Regions from separate parts of the Staphylococcus sp. EG-SA-2 genome, predicted to be linked through region 3. Evidence: predicted binding sites of a transcription regulator. Region 3 holds the regulator's gene; each other region holds the start of a gene.
The links. Region 3 encodes CtsR, which represses protease genes until heat stress. Its sites were predicted from a motif close to ATGGTCAATAAAGGTCAAACA; they were not measured.
Positions count from the first base shown of each region.

Region 1: clpP (ATP-dependent Clp endopeptidase proteolytic subunit ClpP) is a predicted target of CtsR. The motif match lies at 3,322-3,342, and genes of this name have one in related genera.
Region 2: clpB (ATP-dependent chaperone ClpB) is a predicted target of CtsR. The motif match lies at 10,031-10,051, and genes of this name have one in related genera.

Region 1 covers NZ_JACYHC010000391.1:423-6,588, reverse strand. The annotation lists gene rapZ (RNase adapter RapZ) at 1-777, shown strand, start outside; gene IDG60_RS03645 (YvcK family protein) at 774-1,769, shown strand; gene whiA (DNA-binding protein WhiA) at 1,880-2,824, shown strand; gene clpP (ATP-dependent Clp endopeptidase proteolytic subunit ClpP) at 3,388-3,975, shown strand; gene IDG60_RS03630 (TIGR01777 family oxidoreductase) at 4,218-5,120, opposite strand; gene IDG60_RS03625 (DUF4887 domain-containing protein) at 5,823-6,166, shown strand, end outside.
Region 2 covers NZ_JACYHC010000500.1:105-17,102, reverse strand. The annotation lists gene addA (helicase-exonuclease AddAB subunit AddA) at 1-2,961, shown strand, start outside; gene IDG60_RS07890 (fumarylacetoacetate hydrolase family protein) at 3,127-4,029, shown strand; gene IDG60_RS07885 (YisL family protein) at 4,358-4,747, shown strand; gene IDG60_RS07880 (CoA-disulfide reductase) at 4,918-6,234, opposite strand; gene IDG60_RS07875 (Cof-type HAD-IIB family hydrolase) at 6,286-7,110, opposite strand; gene IDG60_RS07870 (metal-sulfur cluster assembly factor) at 7,224-7,532, shown strand; gene IDG60_RS07865 (acyltransferase family protein) at 8,080-9,894, shown strand; gene clpB (ATP-dependent chaperone ClpB) at 10,097-12,706, shown strand; gene IDG60_RS07855 (LysR family transcriptional regulator) at 12,765-13,634, opposite strand; gene IDG60_RS07850 (LeuA family protein) at 13,744-14,889, shown strand; gene IDG60_RS07845 (L-threonylcarbamoyladenylate synthase) at 14,873-15,514, shown strand; gene IDG60_RS07840 (MFS transporter) at 15,507-16,628, shown strand; partial or broken gene IDG60_RS07835 (YbhB/YbcL family Raf kinase inhibitor-like protein) at 16,606-16,998, shown strand, end outside.
Region 3 covers NZ_JACYHC010000165.1:599-7,937, forward strand. The annotation lists gene radA (DNA repair protein RadA) at 1-1,357, opposite strand, end outside; gene IDG60_RS01550 (ATP-dependent Clp protease ATP-binding subunit) at 1,842-4,298, opposite strand; gene IDG60_RS01555 (protein arginine kinase) at 4,312-5,319, opposite strand; gene IDG60_RS01560 (UvrB/UvrC motif-containing protein) at 5,309-5,875, opposite strand; gene IDG60_RS01565 (CtsR family transcriptional regulator) at 5,894-6,355, opposite strand; partial or broken gene IDG60_RS01570 (NupC/NupG family nucleoside CNT transporter) at 6,513-7,339, shown strand, end outside.

The DNA of each region.
Region 1 (6,166 bases), on a different contig from region 3:
TTATTGCCTAAATTTGTAGAGTTGATGGAACAAGGAAATCCATCCTTAAGAAAAGTGGCAATTGCAATTGATTTAAGAGGTAAGGAACTATTTAATTCATTAGTTGCAGTAGTGGATAAAGTTAAAAGTGAAAGTGACGTCATCATTGATGTTATGTTTTTAGAAGCAAGTACTGAAAAATTAATTTCAAGATATAAAGAAACGCGTCGTGCACATCCTTTGATGGAACAAGGTAAAAGATCCTTAATTAATGCAATTAATGATGAGCGAGAGCATTTGTCTCAAATTAGAAGTATAGCTAATTTTGTTATAGATACTACAAAGTTATCACCTAAAGAATTAAAAGAACGCATTCGTCGATACTATGAAGATGAAGAGTTTGAAACTTTTACAATTAATGTCACAAGTTTCGGTTTTAAACATGGAATTCAGATGGATGCAGATTTAGTATTTGATGTACGATTTTTACCAAATCCATATTATGTAGTAGATTTAAGACCTTTAACAGGATTAGATAAAGACGTTTATAATTATGTTATGAAATGGAAAGAGACGGAGATTTTCTTTGAAAAATTAACTGATTTGTTAGATTTTATGATACCCGGGTATAAAAAAGAAGGGAAATCTCAATTAGTAATTGCCATCGGTTGTACGGGTGGACAACATCGATCTGTAGCATTAGCAGAACGACTAGGTAATTATCTAAATGAAGTATTTGAATATAATGTTTATGTGCATCATAGGGACGCACATATTGAAAGTGGCGAGAAAAAATGAGACAAATAAAAGTTGTACTTATCGGTGGTGGCACTGGCTTATCAGTTATGGCTAGGGGATTAAGAGAATTCCCAATTGATATTACGGCGATTGTAACAGTTGCTGATAATGGTGGGAGTACAGGGAAAATCAGAGATGAAATGGATATACCAGCACCAGGAGACATCAGAAATGTGATTGCAGCTTTAAGTGATTCTGAGTCAGTTTTAAGCCAACTTTTTCAGTATCGCTTTGAAGAAAATCAAATTAGCGGTCACTCATTAGGTAATTTATTAATCGCAGGTATGACTAATATTACGAATGATTTCGGACATGCCATTAAAGCATTAAGTAAAATTTTAAATATTAAAGGTAGAGTCATTCCATCTACAAATACAAGTGTGCAATTAAATGCTGTTATGGAAGATGGAGAAATTGTTTTTGGAGAAACAAATATTCCTAAAAAACATAAAAAAATTGATCGTGTGTTTTTAGAACCTAACGATGTGCAACCAATGGAAGAAGCAATCGATGCTTTAAGGGAAGCAGATTTAATCGTTCTTGGACCAGGGTCATTATATACGAGCGTTATTTCTAACTTATGTGTCAATGGTATTTCAGATGCGTTAATTCATTCTGATGCGCCTAAGCTATATGTTTCTAATGTGATGACGCAACCTGGGGAAACAGATGGTTATAGCGTGAAAGATCATATCGATGCGATTCATAGACAAGCTGGACAACCGTTTATTGATTATGTCATTTGTAGTACACAAACTTTCAATGCTCAAGTTTTGAAAAAATATGAAGAAAAACATTCTAAACCAGTTGAAGTTAATAAGGCTGAACTTGAAAAAGAAAGCATAAATGTAAAAACATCTTCAAATTTAGTTGAAATTTCTGAAAATCATTTAGTAAGACATAATACTAAAGTGTTATCGACAATGATTTATGATATAGCTTTAGAATTAATTAGTACTATTCCTTTCGTACCAAGTGATAAACGTAAATAATATAGAACGTAATCATATTATGATATGATAATAGAGCTGTGTAAAAAAATGAAAATAGACAGTGGTTCTAAGGTGAATCATGTTTTAAATAAGAAAGGAATGACTGTACGATGAGCTTTGCATCAGAAATGAAAAATGAATTAACTAGAATAGACGTCGATGAAATGAATGCAAAAGCAGAGCTCAGTGCGCTGATTCGAATGAATGGTGCACTTAGTCTTTCAAATCAACAATTTGTTATAAATGTTCAAACGGAAAATGCAACAACGGCAAGACGTATTTATTCGTTGATTAAACGTGTCTTTAATGTGGAAGTTGAAATATTAGTCCGTAAAAAAATGAAGCTTAAAAAAAATAATATTTATATTTGTCGTACAAAGATGAAAGCGAAAGAAATTCTTGATGAATTAGGAATTTTAAAAGACGGCATTTTTACGCATGAAATTGATCATTCAATGATTCAAGATGATGAAATGAGACGCAGTTACTTGAGAGGAGCTTTTCTGGCAGGTGGCTCAGTGAATAACCCTGAAACATCTTCGTACCATTTGGAAATTTTTTCTCAAAATGAGAGTCATGCAGAAGGCTTAACGAAACTAATGAATAGTTATGAGTTGAATGCCAAACATTTAGAGCGAAAAAAAGGAAGTATTACGTATTTAAAAGAAGCGGAAAAGATTTCGGATTTTCTTAGTTTGATAGGTGGCTATCAAGCGTTATTAAAATTTGAAGACGTACGTATTGTAAGAGATATGCGTAATTCTGTTAACCGACTCGTTAATTGTGAAACGGCAAATCTAAATAAAACAGTTAGTGCTGCGATGAAACAAGTTGAGAGCATTAAATTGATTGATAAAGAAATTGGTATTGAAAATTTACCAGACAGGTTGAGAGAGATTGCTAGAATTCGAGTAGAACATCAAGAAATTTCGTTGAAAGAGCTTGGAGAAATGGTATCAACTGGTCCAATTTCAAAATCAGGTGTAAATCACCGATTAAGAAAACTTAATGATTTAGCCGATAAGATTAGAAATGGTGAACAAATAGAATTATAAGTAAGAAGGTGTTTTTGGTAGTGAATTATCAAAAATACCTTTTTTATGATTAAAAAGTGTTTAATGAATAATAGTCGACTAACTATTAAATTGAGCTGGAAAGTTTAATGAAGGAAATTCAATAACCAAGCGTTACCTAATTTTCTCATTAAGTAGCATCATATGTATCAATTTGGTCATAAGAAAATATGAATGTGATAATTAATTGAGTCACTGATCATAGACAAAAACAAAATCAGCATAAATAAGAATCCCGACTTTGCGGGATTCTCTGTATTGAAAAGTATTGTATTTTATTAAAACAGCCTCCTTGAAGGGAATTGAACCCCTATCTTAAGAACCGGAATCTTACGTGTTATCCATTACACCACAAGGAGCAAATATGTAATCATATCTCTGTACTATGAGAAATAAAATAAGTACAATCTAAAATAGATATTATCAGTTTACAAAGGAAAGAGAAAAGCGTCAAACAATGTAACTATTTAAAGTCAAAGTGTTTGACCAAATTTGACTTAATATGTAAAATAATGAGTAACAGTTATTACAAGGAGGAAATATAGATGAATTTAATTCCTACAGTTATTGAAACAACAAACCGCGGTGAACGTGCATATGATATATACTCACGTTTATTAAAAGACCGTATTATTATGTTAGGTTCACAAATTGATGACAACGTAGCAAATTCAATCGTATCACAGTTATTATTCTTACAAGCGCAAGACTCAGAGAAAGATATTTATTTATACATTAATTCACCAGGTGGAAGTGTAACAGCTGGTTTTGCGATTTATGATACAATTCAACACATTAAACCTGATGTTCAAACAATTTGTATCGGTATGGCTGCATCAATGGGATCATTCTTATTAGCAGCTGGTGCAAAAGGTAAACGTTTCGCGTTACCAAATGCAGAAGTAATGATTCACCAACCATTAGGTGGTGCTCAAGGACAAGCAACTGAAATCGAAATTGCTGCAAATCACATTTTAAAAACACGTGAAAAATTAAACCGCATTTTATCAGAGCGTACTGGTCAAAGTATTGAAAAAATACAAAAAGACACAGATCGTGATAACTTCTTAACTGCAGAAGAAGCTAAAGAATATGGCTTAATTGATGAAGTGATGGTACCTGAAACAAAATAATTCAAAGTAAAGAGTAGACTAAGCAGTCTGCTCTTTTTGTATGAGTAAACCGAGGTGTCAATAAATTGTTTACTATACTTTGAGCGGAAATATGATTGAATGAAGCTAGTTGAACCGTAACTATATGAAATGTTCCCTTCAAAGTAGACATTGAAAGGAACATTTCAATCCTTTGTTTGTAAGTCGCTCTAGACATTACATTTAGTACATATGTTGTTTCTAATGCTCATTAATGGTATTGATTATTCTTTGATTAAATCTTCAAGTGCCATTTTTAAATTACTATATTTAAATTGGAATCCCAATGCTTGAATTTTATTAGGTAATACTTTTTGAGTATCCAATACTACTGTTGACATTTGACCAAGTATGAGACGCATTGCAAGACTTGGTGCCCAAGTTTCATGGGGCTTATGCATAGCTCTTGCTAAAGTGTAGCCAAATAAATTTTGACGCTCAGGTATAGGTGCAGTTAAATTAAACGGACCACTAGCTGACTCGTTATTTATTAAAAATAAAATAGCTTGAATTAAATCATTGATATGAATCCATGAATACCATTGTTGACCAGAACCTAATTTACCACCAATGTAATATTTGTATGGTAGTTTCATTGTTTGTAACGCACCGCCTTCATTCGATAAAATCATACCGAAACGACCGATGACAACTCGCGTACCTAATTGTTCAAATTGTTGTGCGAAACGTTCCCATTGATACACAATATCTGATAAGAAATCAAATGGTAAAGTTTTATAAACTTCTGTGTAACTCATAAATAAATCAGGAGGATAGTAACCAGTGGCGCTAGCATTAAATAAAACTTTAGGTGCTTTATTACGTGATTTAAACAATTCATATAAAGCTTGCGTAGATTGAATTCTACTTAGCATTAGCGTTTGTTTATATTCCGGTGTCCATCGTTTATTCAGTGTAGCACCTGCTAAGTTGATGACCACATCGATATTTTGAGGAACTTTGTGTTCCCACCCAGATTTAGCCCAGTTGACATATGAAATTTTCTTATCATTTGAAATTTGGTCGTGTCGCGTTAATATCGTGATATGTGAATCTGATTTTTTAATTTCATTAACTAATTGAGATCCAACCATACCAGTCCCACCAGTAATTAAGTATTGTTTCATTATCATTCACCCCATGTAATTTTGTATTTAGTTACTATTTAATAATCATTATTGTTGTTCAAAGGTTATACATTATTTAGACAATAATATGTCAATAATTTTTTTTGAATTGTATTTTAATAAAAATGATATAAGTTATAATAAAGGTGTACCTTCGATAACGAATAAACATCTCTTAAAAGTATGTGTAAAACGCTGCATGATACAAACGAAGGTAAAAATTTGACTCCCTTTAGTAGTGGACCCGTACGTTAATCGTGCGGGTCGTTTTTATTTATTTCTTATTCCCATTATACATCAATTTAAAGCATTAATTTTTTAAACAAATTTAAGAATACATAGTAATATAACAATCTAAACATAAAAACTTTTAACACAACACTTAAACCAATGCTTTAATTTTCAATACGTAGCTATAATTTGTTGTAAAATCAAAAAGGTTAAAATGTTAATTTTCAAAAAAAGGCTCAAAATATGTTTGATTTAGTTATTAAATGTTAAGATATATAAGACTACTATTTCTTTGTAAAAATGAATCCGATTTACGAGTGAGTAATAGTGAAGGCAGTTTTAAGTTGAAGAAGGCAAAAAGAGTAAATGTTTATTAATATTTGTAGAAACTAGGTAAGCAAATTAGTTGTGAAAATGTTAATGGTTGCGTGATAATTTCTATATTTAAATTAGTTTGAAGTGAGGGAGAGTATGTCGAATCAAAATTACGACTACAATAAAAATGAAGATGGAAGTAAGAAGAAAATGAGTACAACAGCGAAAGTAGTTAGCATTGCGACGGTATTGCTATTACTCGGAGGATTAGTATTTGCAATTTTTGCATATGTAGATCATTCGAATAAAGCTAAAGAACGTATGTTGAACGAACAAAAGCAGGAACAAAAAGAAAAGCGTCAAAAAGAAAATGCAGAAAAAGAGAGAAAGAAAAAGCAACAAGAGGAAAAAGAGCAGAATGAGCTAGATTCACAAGCAAACCAATATCAGCAATTGCCACAGCAGAATCAATATCAATATGTGCCACCTCAGCAACAAGC
Region 2 (16,998 bases), on a different contig from region 3:
TTAAATAAGGCGTATGATTTGTTTAGTATGATGGATGGCGTCGATAAACATTTAGCTGTTATAGAAGATGAACGACGTTTAATGGGGCGTGTTTTAGAAGGTGGTTTTATTGATATACCTTATTTAACTGATCACGAATTTGGCGCGCGTTTGCCTAATGTAACAGCGAAAATTAAAGAAGCAAATGAAATGATGGTCGATGCCTTAGAAGATGCTAAACTTCAGTATAAAAAATATAAATCATTAATTGATAAAGTGAAAAATGATTACTTTTCAAGAGAAGCTGATGATTTGAAAGCTGATATGCAACAATTGGCGCCACGAGTAAAGTACCTTGCGCGTATTGTGAAAGATGTTATGTCAGAATTCAATCGAAAAAAGCGTAGCAAAAATATTCTGGATTTTTCTGATTATGAACATTTTGCATTACAAATTTTAACTAATGAGGATGGTTCGCCTTCAGAAATTGCCGAATCATACCGTCAACACTTTCAAGAAATATTGGTCGATGAGTATCAAGATACGAACCGGGTTCAAGAGAAAATACTATCTTGCATCAAAACGGGTGATGAACATAATGGTAATTTATTTATGGTTGGAGATGTTAAGCAATCCATTTATAAATTTAGACAAGCTGATCCAAGTTTATTTATTGAAAAGTATCAACGCTTTACTATAGATGGAGATGGCACTGGACGTCGAATTGATTTGTCGCAAAACTTCCGTTCTCGAAAAGAAGTACTGTCAACGACTAACTATATATTCAAACATATGATGGATGAACAAGTCGGTGAAGTAAAATATGATGAAGCGGCACAGTTGTATTATGGTGCACCATATGATGAATCGGACCATCCAGTAAACTTAAAAGTGCTTGTTGAAGCGGATCAAGAACATAGTGATTTAACTGGTAGTGAACAAGAAGCGCATTTTATAGTAGAACAAGTTAAAGATATCTTAGAACATCAAAAAGTTTATGATATGAAAACAGGAAGCTATAGAAGTGCGACATACAAAGATATCGTTATTCTAGAACGCAGCTTTGGACAAGCTCGCAATTTACAACAAGCCTTTAAAAATGAAGATATTCCATTCCATGTGAATAGTCGTGAAGGTTACTTTGAACAAACAGAAGTCCGCTTAGTATTATCATTTTTAAGAGCGATAGATAATCCATTACAAGATATTTATTTAGTTGGGTTAATGCGCTCCGTTATATATCAGTTCAAAGAAGACGAATTAGCTCAAATTAGAATATTGAGTCCAAATGATGACTACTTCTATCAATCGATTGTAAATTACATTAATGACGAAGCAGCAGATGCTATTTTAGTTGATAAATTAAAAATGTTTTTATCAGATATTCAAAGTTACCAACAATATAGTAAAGATCATCCGGTGTATCAGTTAATTGATAAATTTTATAATGATCATTATGTTATTCAATACTTTAGTGGACTTATTGGTGGACGTGGACGACGTGCAAACCTTTATGGTTTATTTAATAAAGCTATCGAGTTTGAGAATTCAAGTTTTAGAGGTTTATATCAATTTATTCGTTTTATCGATGAATTGATTGAAAGAGGCAAAGATTTTGGTGAGGAAAATGTAGTTGGTCCAAACGATAATGTTGTTAGAATGATGACAATTCATAGTAGTAAAGGTCTAGAGTTTCCATTTGTCATTTATTCTGGATTGTCAAAAGATTTTAATAAACGTGATTTGAAACAACCAGTTATTTTAAATCAGCAATTTGGTCTCGGAATGGATTATTTTGATGTGGATAAAGAAATGGCATTTCCATCTTTAGCTTCGGTTGCATATAAAGCTGTTGCCGAAAAAGAACTTGTGTCAGAAGAAATGCGATTAGTCTATGTAGCATTAACAAGAGCGAAAGAACAACTTTATTTAATTGGTAGAGTGAAAAATGATAAATCGTTACTAGAACTAGAGCAATTGTCTATTTCTGGTGAGCACATTGCTGTCAATGAACGATTAACTTCACCAAATCCGTTCCATCTTATTTATAGTATTTTATCTAAACATCAATCTGCGTCAATTCCAGATGATTTAAAATTTGAAAAAGATATAGCACAAGTTGAAGATAGTAGTCGTCCGAATGTAAATATTTCAATTATATACTTTGAAGATGTGTCTACAGAAACCATTTTAGATAATAATGAATATCGTTCGGTTAATCAATTAGAAACTATGCAAAATGGTAATGAGGATGTTAAAGCACAAATTAAACACCAACTTGATTATCAATATCCATATGTAAATGATACTAAAAAGCCATCAAAACAATCTGTTTCTGAATTGAAAAGGCAATATGAAACAGAAGAAAGTGGCACAAGTTACGAACGAGTAAGACAATATCGTATCGGTTTTTCAACGTATGAACGACCTAAATTTCTAAGTGAACAAGGTAAACGAAAAGCGAATGAAATTGGTACGTTAATGCATACAGTGATGCAACATTTACCATTCAAAAAAGAACGCATATCTGAAGTTGAGTTACATCAGTATATCGATGGATTAATCGATAAACATATTATCGAAGCAGATGCGAAAAAAGATATCCGTATGGATGAAATAATGACATTTATCAATAGTGAGTTATATTCGATTATTGCTGAAGCAGAGCAAGTTTATCGTGAATTACCGTTTGTAGTTAACCAAGCATTAGTTGACCAATTGCCACAAGGAGACGAAGACGTCTCAATTATTCAAGGTATGATTGACTTAATCTTTGTTAAAGATGGTGTGCATTATTTTGTAGACTATAAAACCGATGCATTTAATCGTCGCCGTGGGATGACAGATGAAGAAATTGGTACACAATTAAAAAATAAATATAAGATACAGATGAAATATTATCAAAATACGCTTCAAACGATACTTAATAAAGAAGTTAAAGGTTATTTATACTTCTTCAAATTTGGTACATTGCAACTGTAGTATTTTGATTTTCAAAAGAATAAAAAATAATTTCGATTAAGTGCAAAGCCCTTGTAGCAGAATGAACATAACTCATTTTCAAAATTGTCTTACTTATTTATTTGTTATTTGATAACGAAAAAAGTTATAATGTGAATTAAGATAAAGATGAGGAGTTGAGAATGAATGAAATTCTTATCATTCAAGTATAATGACAAAACTTCATATGGCGTTAAAGTAAAACGCGAAGATGCTGTATGGGATTTAACACAAGTATTTGCTGACTTTGCAGAAGGAGATTTCCATCCTAAAACATTGTTAGCTGGTTTACAACAAAATCATACTTTAGATTTTCAAGAACAAGTACGTAAAGCAGTTGTAGCAGCAGAAGATAGCGGCAAAGCTGAAGACTATAAAATTTCATTTAATGACATTGAATTCTTACCACCAGTAACACCTCCGAATAATGTGATTGCTTTTGGTAGAAATTACAAAGATCATGCGAACGAATTAAATCATGAAGTAGAAAAATTATATGTATTTACAAAAGCAGCGTCATCTTTAACAGGAGATAATGCAACAATTCCAAATCATAAAGATATTACTGATCAATTAGATTATGAAGGTGAATTAGGTATTGTTATTGGTAAGTCTGGTGAAAAGATTCCAAAAGCATTAGCTTTAGATTATGTTTACGGCTATACAATTATTAACGATATCACTGATCGCAAAGCACAAAGTGAACAAGATCAAGCATTTTTATCAAAAAGTTTAACTGGCGGTTGCCCAATGGGTCCTTATATCGTTACTAAAGACGAACTACCATTACCTGAAAATGTAAATATTGTTACAAAAGTTAACAATGAAATTAGACAAGATGGTAACACTGGCGAAATGATTCTTAAAATTGATGAATTAATAGAAGAAATTTCAAAATATGTTGCACTACATCCGGGAGATATTATTGCAACTGGTACACCAGCAGGCGTTGGTGCAGGTATGCAACCACCTAAATTTTTACAACCAGGTGATGAAGTTAAAGTGACTATTGATAATATTGGAACGCTGACAACTTATATCGCTAAATAATTATCATTTAAAAAGCTAACCAGTCTTTATATAGATTGGTTAGTTTTTTCTTGCTTTTCTAAAAAGGTGTTAAAGATAAATTATTTATAATGTTACCATTTTGAGATGAAAGTGAAATATTGATATTAAGAAGTAGTTGATTATTTTACAGCAGATTCACAATATTCTAATAAGGAATAAAATGTCATGTTCTTCCTCTCAAATATAGAAGTGTGGTAGAATATATATTCGTGTATAATCAAATCATGATTAAATTACAAGCAAGTGGGTATTAATCCCAAGAAGCTTTAATTTAATAATATAAATAATTAAAGTGGGGGGAATCAGTATGTTACATTTACATATATTAAGTTGGGTATTAGCGATTATTTTATTTATCGCTACATACTTAAACATTTCAAAAAATCAAGGCGGATCACCATTTTTCAAACCGTTGCACATGATTTTACGCTTATTTATGCTGTTGACGTTAATTTCAGGATTTTGGATATTAATTCAGTCATTTATGAATGGCGGGGCAAATCATATGTTGCTTACATTGAAAATGCTGTGTGGTGTTGCAGTAGTTGGATTGATGGAAGTGTCGATTGCTAAAAGAAAGAGACATGAACAAAGTCACAAAATGTTTTGGATAACAATGGCATTAATTATCATCACAATGGTATTAGGTGTCATTCTACCGTTAGGGCCTATATCAAAATTATTCGGTATTGGCTAATTGATAAGACATATAGTATATGACATAAGGCATGGACAATTATTAGTCCAAGACCTTATGTCTTTTTTGATTCTAAAAATGTTTAAACATAAAAAAGGACTGGATAGTAGTACCAGTCCAACATAATTCTAACCTAGACAATTAAGATTAGATTGAATCGCATGATTCATTTATTTAGCTTTGTAACCAATCATATTGATTAAATCTTTAGGGTGGCTATATGGTGGTGCATAAGCCACTTCAAACTCAGTTAACTCATCTACAGTTAGCTGGTTCATCATTGCCATCGATAGTACATCAATACGTTTATCTGCACCTTCTTTTCCTACTGCAGCTGCTCTTAAAATCTGACGGTTTGAAGTGTCATAATATACCCTTAAGTGTAAAGGGGAATTTCCTGGGTAATAATTCGCGTGTGCACCTTGAGTGACTTCCACCATTTTATAGTCAAATTGCTTTAGTTCATTTGGTTTAACGCCGACACTCGCAAATGTATAATCAAAGAACTTCACAATATTGTTGCCTAAGAAGCCTTTGAATTCAATAGTGTCATTTCCAGCAATTTGTTCGGCAACAATACTTGCTGCACGGTGAGCGCCCCAAGCTAAAGGAACACTAGCCGGTAGATCGACATGTCGATAATGTGATGTTGCAATATCGCCTATTGCATAAATGTTTGGAACATTTGTTTCAAATTTATCGTTTACCGGTATGAAACCTTTTCGATCAAGTTTGATATTTGAACTTTCGATAAATTTTGAATTGGGGTGAGTACCGACACCTTCAATAATCATATCGTAATGTTCAACTTTTCCTGATTTAAATGTAATTTCATTTCCATTGATAGCATCAATTTCCTCATTTAAACGGTATGGAATCTCCCGCTTATCTAATTCATCAAGTATAGGTTGATTCATGTCAGCATCCATTAATTTATTTATCTTATCAGATCGATGAATTAAAGTAGGGTGTAAACCACGTTCGTAAAGATTTTCAAGAACTTCTAATGAAACATACCCTGCACCTATAACCAATACTTTATCAACTTGATTTGCTTTGATGAATTGATCGATAGCATCAGTGTCTTCTAAATTTCTAAGTGTAAATGTAATATCACTTTCAAAGCCAAGGCTATTTGCACTTGCACCAGGGCTTAAAATGAGTTTATCGTAAGATTCTTCAAATTGTTCGTTGGTCTTTCTATTTAATACAGTTACAGTTTGTCTTTCATCATTGATTGCAATAACTTCATGATAAGTTTTTACTGTAATTTGCTTTCTATCATAAAATTTTTCAGGTGTATACGCTAAAGCATATTTTCTATCTTCAACAACTTCGCCAATGACATAAGGCAATGCACAATTAGCAAAGCTCATATCACGATCTTTTTCAAAAATAATAATGTCACTTTCTTTATCTAAACGTCGAATTTGGCTGGCACATGTTGCACCGCCAGCGACTGCTCCGACTACGACTATTTTGGGCATCGTAACTTACCTCCTATTGTTTTAAAATATTATAAAATGATTAGTTATAAATTAACAGTAATATCTAATATTTAAATTAAAGAAATCATTCAAATATCGACCAATGCCATCTTCATTATTGTTGAATGTAATATTGTTCGCTACATCTTTAAGTTCTTGCAAACCATTTTCCATAGCAACACCATGGCGGGCGTACTCAATCATTTCAATATCATTATCTTCATCACCGAATGCAATAATATTATTTCGGTCAATATTTAAAAATTGTCTAACTTGCTCAATGCCTCTTGCTTTATTAATACCAAGTTTTACAATTTCAATGACAGGGAATGGTGCGCCCCAGCGTCGATGCTCAATATGATCGGCATAAAAATGAGTAAGCATATTTTTGATTTCAGGTATTTTACTTTCTTCGGCTTCAATTAAAATTGAGGTAGGGGATTCTTTCAAGTGGACAAGTAAATTACCAGTTTGAATTCTTGGATTACCCATTGAAAAACCTTCAAATAATCTTGGATCATGATTGTTAATGAAAACATAATCTTTCACTTCTGCTATAATATTCGATACTTGATATTGTTGTAATCCTTGAATAATGTTTTGTGCGATGCCTAAATCTAAAATTTCATGGCAAGTTTTGAAGTTTTTATCTTTAGGGTGATGTACGTAAGCGCCATTAAAATTAACAATTGGTGTCGTTAAATTTAATTCATGATAATACATTTGACTTGCACGATAAGGTCTGCCAGTCGCAATCATAATTTGGTGTCCACGTTGTTGTAATTCATTTAATACTTGTTTAGTATATGATGAAATTTCTTTGTTATCGTTTAATAATGTTCCGTCTAAGTCTAGACATATTAAATGTGGTTGCATATCTCTCTCCTCATAAGTTGCTTAGTTCATATAGATACATCATAGCATTTTATTGGCGTTTTGTCGGATATTTGATATATTATGAATAATATGACATTAAAGAGGTGATATGGATGGAAGAGGCATTGAAAGATAGTATCTTAGGTGCATTAGAAATGGTAATTGACCCTGAATTAGGAATTGATATCGTTAATTTAGGTTTAGTATACAAAGTGAATGTTGATGATGAAGGCGTATGTACAGTTGATATGACTTTAACATCAATGGGATGTCCAATGGGACCTCAAATTATTGATCAAGTTAAAACAGTATTAGCAGAGATTCCTGAAATTCAGGATACTGAAGTGAATATCGTATGGAGTCCACCTTGGACAAAAGATATGATGTCACGTTACGCTAAGATTGCACTTGGTGTGAGCTAACATAAACGTGCATTGCCTGTAGAATTTCTTTTAGAAATTCTCTGTGTTGGGTCCCCGCAGTCAATATAACATTGTAGAGTATAATTCATTGTGAATAAGCTCCCTTCAAAGTAGACATTGAAAAATGAAAATTTTGAAGGGAACCTTATTTATGTTCTAGGTTCTGATTTCATTTTGAAAATTTATATCTAACTTGTTTCAAAAAATATGAATTAAGACAGTGACTTGCACTTCCAATAGTGCACAATTCATTTTCTAGTTGAATATTTTCTTGAAAATTTTTATAATAAATTGAATTTATATTACAGTTATATTACAATACATAATACTTCATAGTTTTTAAGTTGCCGAGTTGCATTACAAATTGGATTTCGAAGTAAGAATCATCATTGGTAATTTTTTTAATTTAACAGTATTTTAGTCAATATGATTTTGATGATGTCGTAATTCAATAATATACATATGCATTTCAATATTCTTTTAAACAGCATAACTAAATTTAATTAAGCATCTAAGAAGAACAGTTTTAAAAGGGAAGAATGCAAAAATGAACAAAACAAAGGGTTTTACAAAGTATAAGAAAATGAGATATATGCCAGGGCTCGATGGTTTGAGGGCAATCGCTGTTCTAGGAATTATTATTTACCACTTAAACAAGCAATGGTTGACAGGTGGCTTTTTAGGTGTGGATACATTTTTTGTGATCTCTGGTTATTTAATTACAAGCTTATTACTCAAAGAGTATGATGACACAGGTATCATTAAATTGAAAAGCTTTTGGATACGTCGTTTAAAACGTTTATTACCAGCAGTCATAGTTTTATTAATGGTTGTAGGGACAGCAACCTTATTATTAAAATCAGATAATATCATTAGGGTTAAACATGATATTATTGCTGCGATATTTTATGTATCAAACTGGTGGTATATAGCAAAAGATGTTAATTATTTTGAGCAATTTTCATTTATGCCATTAAAGCATTTATGGTCTTTAGCAATTGAAGAACAGTTTTACATATTTTTCCCAGTTATTTTGGTTACATTATTGTTAACAATTAAAAAGCGATACAAAATAGGATTTATTTTTTGGGGAGTATCAATAATTTCTTTAGGGTTAATGATGTTTATCTACAGTATTAATGGGGATCATTCACGAGTGTATTTTGGTACAGATACTAGATTACAGACATTGTTACTGGGTGTTATTTTAGCTTTTTTATGGCCACCGTTTAAATTGAAAAATGATCCACCTAAAGTTGTAAAATATGTTATTGATAGCATAGGTAGTTTATCATTTATAGTACTTATATTATTATTTTTCATTATTAATGATGAGACGAATTGGATATATGATGGTGGTTTCTATTTAATATCCATATTAACGTTATTTATTATTGCCAGTGTCGTTCATCCATCTACATGGATAGCGAAGATATTTTCAAATCCAGTGTTAGTATTTATCGGGAAAAGGTCTTATAGTTTATATTTATGGCATTTTGCAGTAATTAGTTTCGTACATAGTTACTATGTAGATGGACAGATACCTGTATATGTGTACTTTATAGATATAAGTTTAACAATTATATTTGCAGAGCTATCATATCGCTTTATAGAAACTCCATTTAGAAAAGAAGGTATTAAAGCTTTAAATTGGCGACCTTCTTATATACCACAATTTATAAGAATGGCAATTGTAGTAACCTTGTTAATTCCATTTATGTTGATTTTAGTAGGTGCATTCAATAAATATGGTAAAGACATTATTGGAGAAAAAGCGAATAGCTTTGATACCACTATTGAAGATAATTATTTAATGCGGATAGCACCAATTGATAACATTCACATTGATGGCTTAGTAAGTGAGAAGAAAAAGGAATCTTCCGACGTATATAATAATATTAAACCTCTTTTAATCGGTGATTCAGTAATGGTTGATATCGGTGAGTCATTTAAGTCATCAGTTCCTAAGTCTAGAATTGATGGAAAAGTAGGGCGTCAATTGTATCAAACCTTACCTTTAGTTAAAGCGAATTATTCACAATATAAAAAATCATCTGATCAAGTCGTATTAGAATTAGGTACAAATGGCGACTTTACTGTCAAACAGCTCGACGATTTACTTAATCAATTTGGAAAAGCCAAGATTTATTTAGTTAATACACGTGTTCCAAGAATTTATGAGGCAAATGTAAATCGATTATTAGCTGACGCGGCGAAACGAAAGTCCAATGTCACATTAATTGATTGGAATAAGCGATCACAAGGACATAGTGAATATTTTGCACCAGACGGTGTACATTTAGAGTACAAAGGAGTCCTAGCTTTAAAAGATGAAATATTAAAAGCACTTAAAAAGAAATAACATATGTTTAATAAGTCTAGTTAATGTGTAACGTAACATTAGCTAGATTTTTTTATTCAAAAAAATATTTACAAATATTAGGAAATTTAAGTGTAAAAGAGTTGATAAATGATTATATTGGGACTATAATATAATTAAGGTCAAAGAAAGTCAAAGTCAAAAGTGCAACTTGACCAACTCTACAAATTAGAGGTGAAATTATATGGATATAAATAAAATGACATATGCTGTTCAAAGTGCTTTACAACAAGCAGTTGAACTGAGTCAGCAACATAAATTACAAAATATAGAAATTGAGGCAATTTTAAGCGCTGCCTTAAATGAAAGTGAAAGCTTATATAAAAGTATTTTAGAACGAGCAAATATTGAGGTAGATCAATTAAACAAAGCTTATGAAGACAAACTAAACACGTATGCATCTGTAGAAGGTGACAATATACAATATGGTCAATATATTAGCCAACAAGCAAACCAATTGATAACTAAGGCTGAATCATACATGAAAGAATATGAAGATGAATATATTTCAATGGAGCATATTTTACGTTCGGCAATGGACATTGATCAAACAACAAAACATTATATAAATAATAAAGTAGAAGTTATCAAAGAAATTATTAAAAAAGTAAGAGGGGGAAATCACGTGACATCACAAAATCCAGAAGTTAATTACGAAGCATTAGCTAAATATGGCCGCGACTTAGTAGAAGAAGTTAGACAAGGTAAAATGGATCCTGTTATAGGAAGAGATGAAGAAATTCGAAATACGATTCGTATTTTAAGTCGTAAAACTAAAAACAACCCTGTGCTCATTGGTGAACCAGGTGTTGGTAAAACTGCAATTGTTGAAGGATTAGCGCAACGTATAGTTAAGAAAGATGTGCCAGAATCATTATTAGATAAAACTGTTTTTGAGTTAGATTTAAGCGCATTAGTAGCGGGCGCTAAATATCGTGGTGAATTTGAAGAGAGATTAAAAGCAGTCCTAAAAGAAGTTAAAGAGTCTGATGGTAGAATTATATTATTTATTGATGAAATCCATATGCTTGTAGGTGCTGGTAAAACAGATGGTGCCATGGATGCAGGCAACATGCTAAAACCAATGTTAGCACGAGGAGAGTTACATTGTATTGGTGCAACAACTTTAAATGAATATCGAGAATATATTGAAAAAGATTCGGCATTAGAGCGTCGTTTCCAAAAAGTAGCAGTTAGTGAGCCTGATGTTGAAGATACAATTTCAATTTTACGTGGTTTAAAAGAACGATATGAAGTGTATCATGGTGTGCGTATTCAAGATAGAGCCTTAGTTGCTGCCGCTGAATTGTCTGATCGTTACATCACTGATCGTTTTTTACCAGATAAAGCGATTGATTTAGTTGACCAAGCATGTGCAACAATTCGTACGGAAATGGGATCAAATCCAACTGAATTGGATCAAGTTAATAGACGTGTCATGCAATTAGAAATTGAAGAAAGCGCACTTAAAAATGAATCTGACAATGCGAGCAAACAGAGATTACAAGAACTACAAGAAGAGCTTGCCAATGAAAAAGAGAAACAAGCAGCACTTCAATCTCGTGTAGAATCAGAAAAAGAAAAAATAGCAAATTTACAAGAAAAACGTGCGCAACTAGATGAAAGTAGACAAGCGTTGGAAGATGCACAAACAAATAACAATTTAGAAAAAGCTGCTGAACTACAATATGGAACAATTCCTCAATTGGAAAAAGAACTTAGAGAATTAGAGGATAATTTCCAAGATGAGCAAGGTGAAGATACAGATCGAATGATTCGTGAAGTTGTAACAGACGAAGAAATTGGCGATATTGTCAGCCAATGGACAGGCATACCAGTTTCAAAATTAGTTGAAACAGAACGTGAAAAATTACTTCACTTAAGTGACATCTTGCATAAACGTGTTGTAGGTCAAGATAAAGCGGTTGACCTGGTTTCAGATGCAGTAGTTAGAGCAAGAGCAGGTATTAAAGATCCAAACAGACCTATTGGTAGTTTCTTATTCCTAGGTCCAACTGGAGTAGGTAAAACTGAATTAGCTAAATCATTAGCTGCATCATTATTTGATTCTGAAAAACATATGATTCGTATTGATATGAGTGAATATATGGAAAAACATGCAGTATCAAGATTGATAGGGGCACCTCCAGGATATATTGGACATGATGAAGGGGGTCAATTAACTGAAGCGGTTCGTCGTAATCCATACTCAGTTATCTTATTAGATGAGGTTGAAAAAGCGCATACTGACGTCTTTAATGTATTATTGCAAATTTTAGATGAAGGCCGTTTAACTGATTCTAAAGGACGTAGCGTTGATTTTAAAAATACTATTATTATTATGACAAGTAATATTGGATCTCAAGTTTTATTAGAAAACGTAAAAGAGACTGGTGAAATTACAGAATCAACAGAAAAAGCTGTTATGACAAATTTAAATGCATATTTCAAACCAGAAATTTTGAATCGTATGGATGACATCGTATTATTTAAACCTCTATCTATTGATGACATGAGTATGATTGTAGACAAAATATTAACGCAATTAAATATAAGATTATTAGAACAGCGAATCTCAATTGAAGTTTCTGATGATGCTAAAGCTTGGCTAGGTCAAGAAGCTTATGAACCTCAATACGGTGCAAGACCATTAAAACGTTTTGTACAACGCCAAATTGAAACACCATTAGCACGTATGATGATTAAAGAGGGATTCCCAGAAGGTACAACGATTAAAGTTAATTTAAATTCAGACAATAACTTAACGTTTAATGTTGAAAAAATTCATGAATAAAATTGAACCAAGAATGTGATGATTAATCGCATTCTTGGTTTTTTAGATTTGAAATTTATTATAATTGTTCATTGGCAATATACTTTTTAAATGATTTAATAAAAACCAATATTTCTGGGCTTTCTTTTTTGCTGTATATATATGTAAATGAAATAGGCGCTTGTAAAATTTTCGTGTTAATAACCGAAATATTGTAATCACTATCTGTTGTTATATAAATAGGCAGGAATGATATACCTTGATTCATTTCGATTAATTTAATTGAAGTATGCACATCATTGATAGATAGAAATTGTGCTTTTCCATAAATATTTAAAATATTATTTTTAAGTGATGACCAATATTCTGGATGGTTATCACTTATTATTTTGTATTTTTCAAATAAAGATGCCTCAGTTAGAAGATGATTATTCTCTTTATTGGGAGCAATCAATACAATTTTACCTTCGCATACTTTTTCAGAATGAACTTCTCTTAGTTTAGGTTGATTTCTGCTAATCCCGATGTCATACGTATGATTATTAATATCTTTTTCAATATTTTCATTTTTGACATGGAGAGAAACATCGATAAACGGATGCTCGTTAAAGAAAGATTTTAAAAATTTGGGCATAATGAATGTCGCGATATATGAAGACACGACAACATTTAATTTCGATTGAAACATCGTTTTTTTAAGTTGGATATGTTTGATGCCACTTTCATATTGTTCAATAAAACTTTGCGCAATTGGAAGAAATGTATGACCATCTTCAGTCAAGATAATTTGATTTTTATAAGTTTCAAATAGTTTCACATTGAGATGCTGTTCTAAATTTTTAATTTGCTTATGTATAGAAGGTATAGTGAGATTAATTTCTTCACTAGCTAATCGATAGTTTAACGTCTTCGCTAAAATGACAAATGTATAGTACCAATCCAAATTCATGAACTTACCTCTTTCAAAAAAGTTAATAATTCATTAGATAATATTTAATTTTTATTGCATAAAAATAATATTAATATTATATCAGAGGTTATCGAGGGGGTGAAGTAATATGATTCGAATTCAAGATAATACAATAAGGGATGGTATGCAACAAAGTAATGTTCGAAAAAGTCTAATTATAAAAAAAGAAGTATTGAAACAAATTAACAAGTTAAATATAAATTCTGTTGAAGTAGGCATGTGTACAACTATCGAGGATGAATTTAATATTCATCAATTCAGAGACATTTTAAGTCCTGAAAAAGAATTAGTAGTATTGACTAGGCTTAATGAAAAAGAAATAAAAAAAATAGTCAAATTGAAAATTCATAATTTAGTGGTAAAAATACTATTGCCAATATCTGACTTGCATATAAAAGAAAAGCTTAATTTTTCAAATAAATATTATATTCAGAAAATCAAAGACTGCTTGGATATATTAAAGAAAGATAAAAAAGGAGTAGATATTTGTTTTGAAGATGCAACAAGGACTTCTAGAGAAAAATTGAAAGAATACATGGAAATTATTTCAAAATATCAAGTTAGAACAGTTACATTTGCGGACACTGTAGGATGTTCGACACCATTAGAATACGGAGATATTTTTAATTACTTTGTAAAAAAATATTCTAACATAATTTTTTCTGCTCATTGTCATAACGATCTAGGGTTGGCTACTGCAAATACATTAGCTGCAATTTTAAATGGTGCAAAGCAAATAGAAACTACATTTTTGGGAATTGGTGAGAGAGCGGGTAATGCTCCTATTGAGGAAATAATTACTATTTTGACAAAAAAACAAATAGAAAGTACGGAATTCACTTTACCCGACGTATATAAAACTAGTATTAATATTTCTAAAATTCTCGATTTTCAAATATCAGAAAACAAACCTATAATTGGTGAAAATATATTTAAACATGAATCAGGAATTCATCAAGATGGTACTAAAAAAAATATAAATATGTATCAATATTTAGTTCCTAGTGATTTAGGATTGAAAAATTCACAAGTTGTTCAGTTTCCAATAAGTAATATTTCTAGTAAGAAAATCTTGCACAATAAATTTAAATCAATAGTTAACACTGAAGAAATTGATGAAAATATTTCTTTCTATAAACTTGTGAACAAGTTTTCACCTGAAGTAGCACCTGAAGATACAGTGGATTTACTTCAGATAATAAAAAGGAGGAGTAAAGATGGAAATTTTAAATGATTCTGTAAAAAGTTTTGAAAAACTTTATTTACAATTACAAGATGGTTTTCCAGTGATTGTTCCTACTGATACTAATTATAATTTATGTAGTTTACCAAACAATGATCTTTGTATCGATAAAATATTTGAATATAAAAAGAGATCGAAAGATAAGCCATTATCATTATTTATTGATAAGCCAGAGGATTGGAAATTGTATGGAGATAATCAAAATACGGAAATAGTTGATAAACTAGTTGAAATATTTTGGCCTGGACCATTAAATATTATTTTAAAAAATAAAACAAGCTATAATTATATGCTCAATAATTCAGATAGTATAGCTATAGGATGTGTGCAAAATAAAACGATGAGAAGGTTTATTTCATATATTAATTCACCTATAGCAATTACTTCAGCAAATATCTCTGGAACTGCCGATGATATTTTAATAACTGAAAATGAAGCAATTAAGCACATGGGCGAAAATGTAAGATATATGCTAAGAAGTCAAAATAAAACTAACTATAAAACATCTAGTACGATTATTAAAGTGACAGATAATAAAATTGAATTATTAAGAGAAGGAGATATAAAGTTTGAAGAAATAAAAGAAAGACTAGGTACAGGTATTATTTATGAATAAGTTAATACTTGGGATTTATTTGTACCGAATTTTTTCACGAGCATACTTTTATTTACCGTTTTTATTAATTTACTTTTTGATTCAAGGTTATTCCATAATACAATTAGAAATATTAATGGCGTCTTATGGCATTGCAGCATTTTTATTCTCTCTATACAAAGAGAAGTGTTTTAAAATTTGTAACTTAAAAGATTCTAATAAATTAGTTGTTAGTGAAATATTCAAAATCATCGGTTTATTGTTGTTATTATATCAAAATCAATATTTAATTTTAGTAGTGGCACAAATATTATTAGGGTTAAGTTACTCAATGATGGCGGGTGTTGATACCGCAATAATTAAAAGAAATATAACAAATGAGAAATACGTACAAAATAAGTCAAATAGCTATATGTTCCTATCATTATTAATTTCAGGGATTATAGGTAGTTATCTTTATGGAATAAATATTAAATGGCCTATAATAATGACTGGTATATTTTCAATTCTAACAATTATAATTATTCGATGCACATTAGTTGAAAATAGGGAATTAAATTTAATAGGAGAAACAAAGGGAAAGATAAAGAAATTTCTACCGGAAGAGAAGTTTTGGATATTGCATTATTCTTTTTTAAGAGCGTTAATATTAGGATTTTTTATAGGATTTATTCCAATTAATATATATAATGATTTAAAACTGAATAATTTACAATTTATTTCAGTATTAACTTGTTACACAGTTATGGGTTTTGTATCTTCACGTTATTTAACTAAATACTTGAATTATAAGTTTGTGTCAGAAATTTGTTTAGTAATATTTTTAATAATATATACATATCAAAGTTTCATAGCAGTTACTATTTCTATGATATTTTTAGGTATTTCTTCAGGGTTAACTCGTCCACAAACTATAAATAAACTTTCTAGCAGTAGTAACTTAAGAGTGATGCTTAATTATGCAGAAACGTTATATTTTATTTTTAATATCGCATTTTTACTTATTGGTGGTTATCTATATTCAATTGGAACTATTCAATATTTAATGTTATTTATGTCATTATTGACGTTTATATATTTACTAACATTATTTTATTTAAGGAGAGATCAACATGAAAATCAACACAGAATTTAAAGGAAATAATATACCATATGAATATGCGGCAGGCGCAGATATAAGTGATTTAATAAATGGCAATCCAATTAAATCATTCCCGTTTGAAATAACAGAACTTCCAAAAGATACTAAATATCTTGCATGGTCTCTGATAGATTATGATGCAATACCAGTTTGCGGATTTGCATGGATTCATTGGAGCGTTGCTAATGTAAGTATCACTGGTGATTCAATTTCTATAAAAGCAGATTTATCAAGAACAAAGGGTGACTATGTACAAGGTAAAAATAGCTTTACTAGTGGGTTGTTGGCTGAAGATTTTTCAGAAATAGAAAATCACTATGTAGGACCAACACCACCTGATAAAGATCATCAATATGAATTAACA
Region 3 (7,339 bases):
GAAGAGCAAATGACAATGCTTCATGTACAGTAGTTACACCTATTACTTGTATACCTTCAGGATATGTCCATCCGCCTATATTATTTTTAGGAATAATTACACGTTTGAAACCTAGTTTTGCAGCCTCTTGCACGCGTTGTTCTATCCGAGATACACGACGTACCTCACCCGTTAAACCAACTTCTCCAATATAGCAATCTAATCCGTCGACAGCTTTATCTTTAAAGCTAGATGCAGTTGCTACAATTACACTTAAATCAACTGCTGGCTCCGTTAACTTTACACCGCCAGCTACTTTGATATAAGCATCTTGTTGTTGTAATAGATAATTTTCTTTCTTTTCCAAAACAGCCATCAACAAACTTAATCGATTATGATCAATCCCTGTTGCCATTCGTCTCGGATTGTTAAAAGTCGTTGGAGTTACCAGCGCTTGAACTTCTATTAAAAGTGGTCTGGTTCCCTCCATGGTTGCAACAATTGTTGAACCTGGAACATTTGTTGAACGTTCTTCTAAAAACATTTCAGATGGATTATTTACACCTTTTAATCCACTTTGCTTCATTTCGAAGATTCCCATTTCATTCGTTGAACCAAAACGGTTTTTAACAGCTCGCAAAATTCGATATGCGTGGTGTTCATCGCCTTCAAAATAAAGCACAGTATCAACCATGTGTTCTAGCAATCTTGGGCCAGCAATTTGACCTTCTTTCGTTACATGACCCACTATAAAAGTTGCAATGTTCATTTGTTTAGCAATATTCATTAAACTTTGTGTACTTTCACGAACTTGTGAAACAGAACCTGGCGCAGAGCTGATTTCAGGATGATATATTGTTTGAATCGAATCCACTACTAATAAATCAGGTTGTTCTTCTTTTACTGTTTGATAAATAACTTCAAGATCTGTTTCAGCTAATACTTGCAATTCACTTGAATCTTCATCTAATCGCTCTGCACGTAATTTAGTCTGACTAAGCGATTCTTCTCCAGTAATATATAGTACTTTTTTCTTTTGAGATAACGATGCACAAATTTGTAAAAGTAACGTTGACTTACCAATACCTGGATCCCCACCAATAAGTACTAACGATCCGCTCACAATACCTCCACCTAATACACGGTTGAATTCTGCTGAATCTGTTAACACTCTCGGCGTTGTTTCATGTTTAATACTATTTAATTTTTGTACTTTGCCTGCTAATTCCTTGGTTTTAACTCCATGTTTAGGATTGGCTGCTTTTTCAACAATTTCCTCCATTTGATTCCAAGCGCCACAATTAGGACATTTCCCCATCCATTTAGGAGATTGATAACCACAAGCCATACATTCAAAAATCACTTTTTTCTTGGCCAAAATTGCACCTCCACTTTCCTTTGAACAAATCTATTTTAAACGCACATTCCCATTATGACAAATTAAATGTGAGTTACATTTGTTTGTATTTTAACATGACTACTAACGCAAACTGTTTTACCAGATTTATTTTTTATGAATATTATAAAATAAACTTACATCATGTTGATAGTCGGTATCTTTCAAAGATAAAATCTTAATAATTTCTTAGTAAACTCTTTTCTCTAGATTTATCACAATATTATATAGACCTATTTTATTTTGACGTAAGTTGCTAGTATCTTCAAACAAAAAACCTTTATAAAAATTCATACCTTTATGCTATCGCTGTAGGCTCATTAACTTGTTACATATAATTCTTAACTATCCTTTGATGATTGTTTTATTAGATTGTTTCGTTGATGGATACTTTCACGAATTTCTATAGTTCAATGCTACTAAAAAAACAGCCCAAAACTTTAATTTGTTTTGGACTGTTTTATAATTATGCTTGCGATGGTGTTTTAGTTTCTGAAGTTTGTTCAGCAATGTCATATTTAAACTCTTTACCATCATGATCTACTGTAACTTTCTTACCTTCAATTTGATTACCATCTAATATTAATTCACTTAAATTATCTTCGATAGTTTTTTGTATCGCTCTAATTAATGGTCTTGCACCATATTCTGGATCATATCCTTCTTCTGCGATTTTGTCTTTCGCTTTATCAGTAACAATAATATTTATGTTTTGTTCAGATAATCGATTTGTTAATTTATTAACCATCATTGTTACAATTTCTTTTAATTCTTCTTTTGTTAGTTTATGGAATACAATGATATCATCTACACGGTTTAAAAATTCTGGACGGAATGAATTTTTTAATTCTTTTAACATCGTTTTTCGAATTGTTTCATAATCTTGTCCATCACTTGAACCACCGAATCCAGCAAATCGTTGATCTTGTAATTCTTGTGCCCCAACGTTTGATGTCATTATGATAATTGTATTTCTGAAATCAACTGTACGTCCTTTTGTATCTGTCAAATGTCCATCATCTAAAACTTGTAATAGAATATTAAATACATCTGGATGAGCTTTTTCAATTTCATCAAATAAAATTACAGAATATGGTTTACGTCTAACTTTTTCAGTTAATTGTCCACCATCATCATGACCAACATATCCTGGAGGAGCACCAACTAATCGGCTCACTGCGTGTTTTTCCATAAATTCACTCATGTCTACACGGATCATCGCATCATCATCGCCAAACATTGATTCAGCTAAAGCTCTAGCTAATTCAGTTTTACCAACACCAGTTGGTCCAAGGAAGATAAAGCTACCAATTGGTCGTTTAGGATCTTTTAACCCTGCACGGGCACGTCTAACCGCTTTACTGATTGAATTAACAGCATCTTTTTGCCCAATAACTCTCTCATGTAATGTATCTTCTAGACTAAGAAGTTTTTCAGATTCTGTTTCATTGATTTTAGTTAATGGGATACCTGTCCATCCTGCAATAACTTCAGCAATATCTTCTTCTGACAATGAAGTTGACATGCCATTTTGTGCATTCTTCCATTCATTTTTAGCTTCTTCATATTGCTTTTCAAGTTTTGTTTGTTTATCACGCAGGTTAGCAGCATTTTCAAACTCTTGAGCATGTACTGCAGCATCTTTTTCATTTTTAACTTTTTCAATTTCTTGTTCAATTTCTTTTAAATTATTAGGTGTCGTATGACTCTTAAGTCTTACTTTAGAACTTGCTTCATCAATTAAATCAATTGCTTTATCTGGTAAGAAACGATCTGAAACGTATCTGTTACTTAATTTAACAGCTGCTTCAATAGCTTCGTCTGAAATATTAATACGATGGTGTGCTTCGTAACGATCTCTTAATCCTTTTAAAATAGCAACTGTATCTACTACTGAAGGTTCATCAACTTGTACAGGTTGGAAACGACGTTCTAAAGCCGCGTCTTTTTCAATATTTTTGCGATATTCATCTAATGTAGTAGCACCAATACATTGTAATTCACCACGTGCTAATGCCGGTTTCAAAATATTCGAAGCATCGATAGCACCTTCAGCACCACCAGCACCAACTAAAGTATGCAACTCATCAATAAATAGGATGACATTACCTGCTTGTTGGATTTCTTCCATAACCTTTTTCAGACGCTCTTCAAATTCACCACGATATTTAGTACCTGCAACTACTGTTCCCATATCTAAAGACATAACACGCTTATCTTTTAATGTCTCTGGTACCTCATTATTCACTATGGCTTGCGCTAAACCTTCAGCAATAGCAGTTTTACCAACACCTGGCTCTCCAATAAGTACAGGATTGTTTTTCGTACGTCTACTTAATACTTCAATTACACGTGTAATTTCTTTATCACGTCCTATAACAGGATCTAATGTACCGTCTTTGGCAATGACTGTTAAGTCACGAGCTAAACTATCTAAAGTTGGAGTATTATTTGACTTACTAGCTTGTGCATTTTTATTACTCATTTCAGGGTTTCCTAAAGCTTTCACAACTTGTGCACGTGCTTTAGTAATATTTAAATCTAGATTTGCAAAAACTCTTGCTGCAACACCTTCATTTTCACGAATCAAGCCTAATAAAATATGTTCCGTTCCAACAAAATTGTGATGTAATTTTCTAGCTTCATCCATCGATAATTCAATGACTTTTTTAGCTCTAGGTGTATAATGCAATGTACCAACATGATCTTGACCATGTCCGATTAATTTTTCAACTTCTTCAATTACTTTATCTTCAGTGATATTAAAACTTTCTAATACTTTTGCAGCAATTCCTTCAGGTTCTTTCATTAACCCCAATAATAGGTGTTCTGTTCCTATATTTGAATGATTTAAACGAATTGCTTCTTCTTGTGCATGTGCTAATACGCGCTGTGCACGTTCAGTTAATCTACCAAATAACATAAATAATGACCTCCTACTTTATATGTTCTCTTAGTATATCTGCTCGTTTTTCTTTTACAGATTTGTCATCTTCTTCATCTAATAAAAATGGTGACTGTATAGCTACCATCAATTCATTAAATTTAAAGTTTTGTAATTCAATGTAATTTAAATCTATACCAAGTTTAACTTCGCTTAATCTATAAGAAGCCTCTTCCATAGTTATCATTCTACAGTTTTGTAAAATACCTAGCGAGCGAAAAACACGGTCTTGTGTTTCTAATTGATTATAAGTGTCTAACTTTTGTCGTATTTGTTTTTCATCATGAATGATTTGATTAACAACTTCTGTTAATGTTTCTATGATTTCTAACTCAGATTTACCAAGTGTAAGTTGGTTGGATACTTGATAAGTATGTCCATAAACTTGCGAACCTTCACCGTAAATACCTCTGATTGTATATCCAAAACGATTAATGGTTTGAGCAATCCGTGTCATTCTTTTCATAATAGATAGACCTGGTAAATGTAGCATCACGCTTGCTCTCATACCAGTACCTATATTGGTAGGACATGTAGTTAAATAACCAAGTTGTTCATCATAACTTATATCAAGGCTTCGATCTAATTCATCATCAATTGATGAAGCTTGATTATATAAAGCCTGTAATGTCGTGTCAGTTCCCATAGCTTGAATACGAATATGGTCCTCTTCATTTATCATGACACTTAAAGATTCATCATCATTCACTAATACTGCGGCTGCTGGTTGTTTTATTAGTTCAGGACTAATCAAATGCTTTGCAACCATTTTCATTTTACTTTGTTGATCCATTTGATCAAGACGCATTAATTCAAAATTTGGCAAGGCATCTTGTACCTCATTTATAACTCTAAATCCATCATTTTCAGTAGCATACATTAGTGGATGCACATGATTTTCTAAATTACGCGCTAACCGAATTCTAGAAGACATAACAATTGGTGTTTCTTCATTACTTTTCATCCATTGGCTGATATTATCATGAATATTATGCGTCATCATGTTGCACCTCACTCTCAGCTTTTAGTGCTTTAATTTCATCTCTAACAATGGCTGCTTCCTCAAAATCTTGGATTTCAATAAGTTTTTTCAAATATTCATTCTTTTCTTCGATTTTTCGCTTTAAAGCTATCTTTTTATGTGAAGAATGTGGTGTCTTTCCAACGTGCTCAAATTGTCCACCTTGAACTCTGCGGACGATATCAATGATGTCATCTTTAAATGTTGCATAACAATTAGCACACCCAAATTTACCAACATGTGCAATATCTTTCAAAGTCATATGACATGATGGGCAACGTTTTTCTTCTTTAAACGCTACTTCTTGAAAATTAATGCCATGTTTCGTAGCTAAATGTTGTAAAATTTGCTTAACAACAAATGCTTCTTCGAAATTATCTTGATGTTCTTGATATTCAGGCTGTTCATTAGCTTGATTCCACGGATGGTGCCCCTCAGCACAAGTTTGACACACCATTTTTTCTTCTGTTTTATTTTTACTTGTAACTTTAACTTTTAATTCCGCTTCATTAAGTTGACAATTTTCACAAAGCACTTCAACACCTCATTTCATTTAGTAATAATTTATAACTGGTAACAAACGTTTTAAAATATTTGCTCTAATAATATCTCTAGAAACCATATCCATTGATAGCGTTTCTCTATCAATAACTGCTTGAATCATTTTAGCTTCACGTTCATTTATTAACATTTTATCTAAAAGCCCATCAATAATATAATAAGCTTGTTGTTGAGAAATAGAAGGTCCAATCAGCTGAAGCAAATGATTAATATAACCTGTTGCATCTTTATTTTCAATTTTAGTGATTCGGATGTAACCACCACCACCACGTTTACTTTCGATTTCATAACCATGTTCATTAGTGAATCGTGTTTTGATTACATAATTTAATTGTGATGGTACACAATCAAAACGCTGTGCGATATTCGCTCTCTGAATTTCAACGACATCTTCATTCGACTCTTCAAATAAACGTTTGATGTATTGTTCTATGATGTCAGACATATTGTGCATGTATATCACCCCTTTTTGACCTTCTTTGACTATATTATATGACCTATTTTGACCTTTTTCAATTAATTTGTTTTTATATTTTCAAAAATTTATGATGTTAGCCCTTCCATTTTATTGTATGATAGATTGTAGAAAAAACTAAAGGAATGAGAAATATATGCATATTCTAATTGGGATTATCGGAATTATCTTCTTTTTAGCACTTGCGTTTCTATTTAGCTCAGACAGGAAAAATATTCGCTGGAAATATGTAGGAATTTTACTTGCAATTCAGCTTATCTTTGCATTTATCTTGCTTAAAACTACAATGGGAATCAAGGTTATTGGTGGTATTTCAAACGGTTTTAACTACTTATTATTAAAAGCAGCAGATGGTGTTAACTTTGTATTCGGTGGTATTCAATATATCGATCCTAAGCAACCACCATTCTTCTTCAGTGTATTATTACCTATCGTATTTATTTCAGCGATTATCGGTATCCTTCAATACACAAAGATTTTACCTTTAATCATTAATGTTTTAGGATTCTTAATTTCTAAAATTAATGGTATGGGACGTTTAGAATCATACAATGCAGTTGCTGCAGCAATTTTAGGACAATCTGAAGTATTTATTTCAATTAAAAAACAATTACCATACATACCTAAGCAACGTTTATACACATTAACAGCTTCAGCAATGTCGACTGTTTCTGCTTCAATTATCGGTGCATACTTTACCTTAATTGAACCTAAATATGTTGTAACGGCTGTTGTCTTAAACTTATTTGGTGGTTTCATCATCGCTTCAATTATTAACCCTTATAAAGTTAATGAAGAAGATGACAAATTATTAGTTGAAGAAACTGAAGAAAGACAACAATCATTCTTCGAAATGCTAGGAGAATATATTTTAGATGGATTTAAAGTAGCTGTCATTGTAGGTGCAATGTTAATCGGATACATTGCCATTATCGCTCTATTAAATGGAATTGTAAGCAATAT